Regions from separate parts of the Herpetosiphon sp. NSE202 genome, predicted to be linked through region 3. Evidence: riboswitches for the same ligand, from Rfam matches in the RefSeq annotation. Region 3 holds a riboswitch; each other region holds the start of a gene.
The links. Region 3 has a riboswitch for cobalamin ahead of cobO (cob(I)yrinic acid a,c-diamide adenosyltransferase). Riboswitches for the same ligand answer to the same signal wherever they lie in the genome.
Positions count from the first base shown of each region.

Region 1: another riboswitch for cobalamin. It lies ahead of ACFMKP_RS23890 (prenyltransferase/squalene oxidase repeat-containing protein); the one in region 3 lies ahead of cobO (cob(I)yrinic acid a,c-diamide adenosyltransferase).
Region 2: another riboswitch for cobalamin. It lies ahead of ACFMKP_RS07030 (ribonucleoside-diphosphate reductase subunit alpha); the one in region 3 lies ahead of cobO (cob(I)yrinic acid a,c-diamide adenosyltransferase).

Region 1 is NZ_JBHUPY010000027.1:21,651-23,916, reverse strand. Features, by position in the region: gene ACFMKP_RS23890 (prenyltransferase/squalene oxidase repeat-containing protein) at 221-1,336, opposite strand; cobalamin riboswitch at 1,426-1,551, opposite strand; gene pdxS (pyridoxal 5'-phosphate synthase lyase subunit PdxS) at 1,726-2,266, shown strand, end outside.
Region 2 is NZ_JBHUPY010000005.1:229,048-231,313, reverse strand. Features, by position in the region: gene ACFMKP_RS07030 (ribonucleoside-diphosphate reductase subunit alpha) at 1-1,346, opposite strand, end outside; cobalamin riboswitch at 1,486-1,623, opposite strand.
Region 3 is NZ_JBHUPY010000001.1:920,655-922,920, reverse strand. Features, by position in the region: gene hemW (radical SAM family heme chaperone HemW) at 1-270, shown strand, start outside; cobalamin riboswitch at 692-835, shown strand; gene cobO (cob(I)yrinic acid a,c-diamide adenosyltransferase) at 970-2,001, shown strand; gene cobN (cobaltochelatase subunit CobN) at 2,001-2,266, shown strand, end outside.

The DNA of each region.
Region 1 (2,266 bases), on a different contig from region 3:
CGTTCAGTTATGGAAATTTAAGATGTTCGCTCCCCCTCGCCCGCGTTAAGTGGAAGAGGAGGCTGGGGGGGCGGTATTAAGAACCCCTCACCCCAACCCCGTGGCGCAGGCGAGGGGCTTTAACGCGCTGGTTCTCCCCCAATTCCTTAGTAAAAAAATAGTCGACTTCCCCTCGCCCACTGAACGCGGGCGAGGGGGCTGGGGGGTGAGGGAACAAATCTTAGCCGATTCGGCGCAAGCCCAAACCAGCCACAATACAAACTAATCCCAAGCCAACCACAACTGGCCACAATGGCAAGGCTGGTGCGCCAGTATCAGGCAAGCTAATTGGGGTGTTTGGCTTCGGCGTAGCGGTTGCAACGGGCGTGCTTGGCATTGGGGTGCTTGGCACGGCGGTTGGTTGCGGTGCAGTTGCCAACACGCTCAATGGATAGGTCACAAAGAACAATGCTGGCGTAGCTTGGTAGGTTGCAAAAGCATTGTCATCGGGGGTTGCTGCATCGTAGCGGAACGCGCCACTGGCATTTTGCAAGCTCAACAAAGCACTCAATGGGTTGCCAGTGGCTGTGGCCCAAGGCGCAGCGGTTGGGTTGCCGCCCGTTGCAATAATCGCTTGAATTACCAAGGCGGTTGAGTTGGCATCGGTGGCGCTACCATAGCTCGAATTTTTCGAGTAGGGAAAGCCACCATCGCTATTTTGTTGGGTTTGCAAGTAGGCTACAGCTTTGCTGACGCTTTCGCTCTTGCCTTGACCAACTGCAACCAAGGCTTGGATGACCAAGGCCGTAGTGTTGGTATCGCCAGCACCGGCACTGGTATCGCCGCTGAACGACCATGAGCCGTCGGCGATTTGCACTGCTGCTACGGTGTTGAGCGCTTTGTTTTCAACTGGCGCACCAGCTGCGTTCAAGGCCAACAAAGCCAAGGCATGGGTGGTGACATCACCGCCATACATGCCGCTATCGGCTTTGTAGCTGCCAGTAACGGCGGCTACCAAATCGACTCCGCCAACTGAGCGGGGATTGTAGCCGAGCAACAATTCGGCCAACACAAACTTGGCGGCAAGCCCAGGCTTGGCGGCGATGGCGCTGGCGTTCTTTTCGACAAAGCTTTGAACGTTGGTGTCAACTTTCAAGCCGCTGGCCTTCAAGGCATAGACTGCATCGGCGGTTTCGCCCAAGCCAAAGCCAGGGAAACTACCATCGGCCTGCGCTTGGCTGACGATCCAAGCTGCTGCTTTTGCGCCTTCGGCTGGGGCTTGAGCCGCAGCAGGAAGTGCTACGAACACGGCCATTAATACCAATAACCAGCGATGGATAGCTGCTCGTCGGAGCATAGCAATCTCCTTAATCAAAAAAACCTTAGCCAAGTTGGCTAAGGAACAGATAACAACGCGTTGGTTGTGCTTGTGCCAACGCAAGCCAACCCAGAAATCAACTATTCAATGGGTATTCGGGCTTAGCCAAAGGCTTACCGTAGCGTGGACTGCACCGGATTTGCACCGGATTTCCCCCAAGTGTTTGCACAACATCTGAATAGCGATTTATGATTGATTGTGCTGATCGTACCATAGCCCAGTACACCCCGTCAAAATTGGCAATCATGGGCGATTGTCCCCCTTTGTCCCCCCGCAATGTTGATCGATTGTCATGAGGATGCATGGTACAATAGCGGCTGTCTGATTGACATGACAGCTAAAATTATCAATCCACCAGAGGAATTGCAATGGAAACTTCAACCTTTACTACCAAAGTCGGCTTGGCCCAAATGCTCAAGGGCGGCGTGATTATGGATGTGGTTACGCCTGACCAAGCTAAAATTGCTGAAGAAGCTGGCGCAGTTGCCGTGATGGCGCTCGAACGGGTTCCAGCCGATATTCGTAGGGATGGCGGCGTTTCGCGCATGAGCGATCCCGAAATGATCCAAGGCATTATTGAAGCAGTAACCATTCCGGTGATGGCAAAATCGCGGATTGGCCACTTTGTTGAAGCGCAAATCCTCGAAGCCATTGGGGTTGATTACATTGACGAGAGCGAAGTGCTCACGCCTGCTGATGAAGAAAATCATACCAACAAGCATAATTTTAAAGTGCCATTCGTCTGTGGCGCACGCAATTTAGGCGAAGCGCTGCGCCGCATCACCGAAGGCGCGGCCATGATTCGCACCAAGGGCGAAGCTGGCACGGGCAACGTGGTTGAAGCTGTGCGTCACGCTCGCACGATGTTTGCCGAAATTCGCCGTTTGCAAACCCTCGATCCTGATGAGT
Region 2 (2,266 bases), on a different contig from region 3:
GCAATTTCATCGGCTGAGGTGTTGAGCAAAATTTCAGTGCACAAATTGCTGCTATGAATCACGCCAACATGGTCTTGTGGTGAACGCAGATTGGCAGCATCCTTCCAGGTAATCCAAGGATGGCCGGTTTCAAACAAACGGGTCAAAATTTTGCGCCACAAACCGAGTGCTTCGACCTGGCGCGCCGAACGCAGCAAGCCTTGCGCCGCCAGCGCTTCGTATTCGGCGTAGCGTAGCGCGAATGCTTGGCCATACAAATCGTGCAAATCAGACACTTCATCAGGCGAGAACAACGTCCACGTGCCATTGCTCAACACCCGTTCCATCAACAAATCAGGAATCCACAAAGCCGTGTGCATATCGTGGGTGCGGCGGCGCTCATCGCCCGTTGGCTTGCGCAAATCAAGAAAATCGTCAATATCAGCGTGCCATGCTTCGAGGTAGGCACAGACCGCACCCTTGCGCTTGCCGCCCTGATTGACCGCAATCGCGGTATCGTTGACAATTTTGAGGAAGGGAATCACGCCTTGGCTCACGCCATTGGTGCCATGAATTGGCGTGCCGAGCGCCCGCACAGGAGTCCAATCATTGCCCAAGCCACCAGCCCACTTCGAAAGCATGGCGTTATCGCTGATCGCCCCAAAAATCGCCTCAAGATCATCGCCGACTGTCGAGAGATAGCACGATGACAACTGCGGATGAGTCGTTGCAGCGTTGAATAAAGTTGGGGTGGCCGAGGTAAAGTAAAATTGCGACAGCAGCTCGTAGAAACGCAGGGTTTGGGCTTCGCGATCAGCCTCATTCAAGGCCAAGCCCATTGCCACCCGCATCCAAAAGAATTGCGGCAACTCGCGGCGCAAACCAGCCCACTGAATAAAATAGCGATCATAGAGCGTTTGCAGGCCAGGATACGCCAATAAAGCATCGCGTTCGGGCACAATTGCCGCCGCTAAACGAGCCAAATCGAATTGAGCAAGTTTTGGATCAAGCAACCCTTGCTCAATTCCGGCCTGAATATACTGGATAAATGCCGTTGGATAGCGGGTAGCAACCACTGAACCTGGCAAATATTCGCCAAAAACCTCGCACTCGAGTTGGCTGGCCAAGAGCGCGGCGGCCACAAAACTATAATCAGGCTCCTGCTCAATCCAGCTGCGAGCGGTCAAAATACAGGCTTGGAGTTGTTCGCCAGCAGTCATCTTGGGATAAAAGCCCAAATTAGCGGCCTGCCAGAGCTGATTCGCATCGGTTGTTTGGGAATAAGCGCTGCAAGCCTCAGCAAGTAGTTGCAAAAGCCAAGCAGCCTGCTCGCTAGTCGCTCGTGGCTCAACCTCGATCACATTCATAGAGCATCCTTTATGAGCTAAATAAAAAAATGCCTGCTCCTTAGCGGAACAGGCATAAACCATTACCAAACCATAGGCAGCAGCCTATGGGCATCAATTGCAAGCGGCAATGATCACCCCCTTTGACGCGAAGGGACATCTCGATCATTTCGAACTGAGTGGGCATTCGGACTTAGCATTGAGCCATACCGTTGCGCGACAGTGCCGGAATCTCACCGGGCTTTCCCCAATTTGCAGCCAAGCTACGACAACTTGGCCTCAGACGAATAAAAAATTGTAGCCAGTACTGTAGCAGATGCCAGATCAACCGTCAATCAAGCCTAATTGCTTGATAGAACCAGCTGATTGCCTGATTCCAACGCGCTAAAGCTGGTTAATCGAGTTCAAAATCGAGTTGCAAAGTAGCCGATAATCAAACAAATTGCTGCTTAATTCCGCAAGTCCTAGTACTCAGGGTAGGCCATTAGCTAGCTAGCAGGGTAGCTCAGGGAGCCGAATACATTGAAATGACAGAATAAAACTGCGCCAAGACCATTCTCAAGGGTCGCTGAGGCGATTTGATTAACAACCGAGGACGCTTAATAGACGAGGGATAGTACAGGACTCCTAACCAATTACGATATTGGTGGGAAAAACCCCAAAAAAAGCTCTTGACAAGTGCAATTTGGTTTTGTACACTCTGAGTACGAATTAACCGCAATTGGCAATCGATGTTTATGTGAAGCAAATAGCATTACAACGTTGCAATAGCTAAATACATGGGGTGAGAGAATGTATTTGGTTAAAGCAGGCACATTCAGTAAGCGCAAAAACCACTAATTGAACAAACTCGTTTCTCGACGGATGCGAATTTCGCTCATTAGGCCAGTTTTTGTAACAACCTATCGCTTTGGTGGCAATAACAATCGATAAACCCCTAT
Region 3 (2,266 bases):
CGCGGCCAAGCACCGTTGGTTGACGCCCAAGCATGCGCGCCAAACGACCGCGATTTTGAAACGATTATGATGGGTTTGCGGCTGAATTGCGGCTTAGGCTTTGCCCATTTTCAGCAACGCACTGGCCACGATTTGCTTGAACAATATCAACCTGTGATTGATAAACTGGTTGAGCAAGGCATGCTCGAACAAACCGCAAACGCGATTCGCTTTACGCCGCGCGGGCGCATGGTCGGCAATCAAGTCATCGAACGTTTTTTGGTCGATTGACGACGAGGGGGCAGTTGTCAGAGGTTAGGGATTAGTTATTTCTATCCACGAAGGACACGAAGATCACGAATGTTGGGTTCTGAGTTCTATAGGATTTGAATGCAATTCAGCCAGTCAGCAAATACAACTTCGCGTCCTTCGCGCTCTTCGCGGTTAACATTTTCATCCCTCATCCTTCATCCTTCATAATTTCGTGGCTCTGCGCCTCTGCGTTAAGCAATTGACCCACGAAGCACACGAAGATCACGAATGTTGGGTTCTGAGTTCTATAGGATTTGAATGCAATTCAGCCAGTCAGCGAATACAACTTCGCGTCCTTCGCGCTCTTCGCGGTTAACATTTTCATCCCTCATCCCTCATCCTTCATACTTTCTCCTGACTTTTGACTTTAACTCAGGGTTGCACGTATAATCGCGGCTGCAATTTACAACTTGTTTGTGGTGCGTTGCTGTCCCGGATGACACAAACGCGCAATGGGGGAAGCCAGTCCAAGTCTGGCGCTGTCCCGCAACGGTAGGAAGCTTTGCTTCAAGCCCGATAACCCGCCACAAACTCATCGACACTCCAACATTTCCCTCGCGGATCAGGGAAGGAGTTGCTAGGCCCTGCTGGGTTTAGTGCCTCTTTTCCTCTTTGGCATGAGCCGAAGAGGTTTTTCTTGGCTGTTTGCATGCTGGGGTGTCGCCCAACGGAGCCAGCATGAGCGATGCCCCACTGACGATGCGTGCCTATGGCCGCCATTTATTTATTTGCACTGGTGATCAATGCAACGGCGATGCTGATGGCGCGGCGTTGGCCCAACACGCCCTCGAACAACTTGGCGATCGGCGCAAATTGCGCAATCCCGAACGAGTTAAATGCTCGACCGTCAGCTGTTTGGGTGTCTGCCAGCGCGGCCCGATTGCGGTGGTCTATCCCGAAGGCATTTGGTATCAGCAGCTTGATGAGGAATTAGTTGAACAGATCGTTCAAGAGCATCTGATCAATGGCGAGCCAGTTGAAGCAGCGATTTTCCATCGGCTCTATCCAGCGGGGCAAGAGCCAGAATACGCTCCGGCAGTGCGTGGCGATCAGGCGTTTAATCCAATTGAATTGCATGCTGATGATGCAGTTGAGCAATTGGAACCAATTATTGCTGCTGGCACGCAACTGCATTCAACCGAGGAAAAACGCCGCTATCGCGAGCAAGTACGCAAATTGCGCAAAGGCAAAAAAGGCTTAGTAATCGTCAATACTGGCAATGGCAAGGGCAAAACCTCGGCAGCCTTGGGCGTGATGACTCGCGCGTGGGGTCGCGATCTCAAGGTGCGCGTGATTCAATTTCTCAAACACGAAAACGCCAAGTTTGGCGAATCGCGGGCAGCCGCCAAGATGGAAATTGAGTTTGGTGGCACTGGCGATGGCTTCACTTGGACATCGAAAGACCTTGATACGACCAAAGCCAAAGCCTTGCATGGCTGGGAACTGGCCAAAACTGCAATTAGCTCGAATCAGTATCAAATTGTGATTCTCGATGAATTTACCTATGTGTTGGCGTTTGGCTGGCTTGATGTCAACGAAGTTGTGGCTTGGTTGGCGGCCAACAAGCCCGAATTGCTGCATGTGATTATCACAGGCCGCGATGCCCCCGCCGCCCTGATTGAGCATGCCGACCTCGTGACCGAGATGCGCGAGATTAAACACCCGTTTCGACTTCAAGGCATTCGCGCCCAAATAGGAATTGATTTCTAATGACTGAACGTTTGCAACGCAATATGGTCGAGCGCATCGATGGGCGCATGGTCAACGCTGGCTATAAACGTGGTATGTTGTTTATTTGCGCTCATGGTTGCTGCTGTGGCATTACCGAGCGCGGCTTTGCGCCGGTTTGGCCGGAAATTCATCAGCACGAATGGGAAAGTCGCAAGCTGCGCAATCTTGTGCATCTGAATATGGGCGGCTGTTTGGGACCATGTCCGTTAGCCAACGTGGCCATGTTGATGTTCGATGGCCAGCC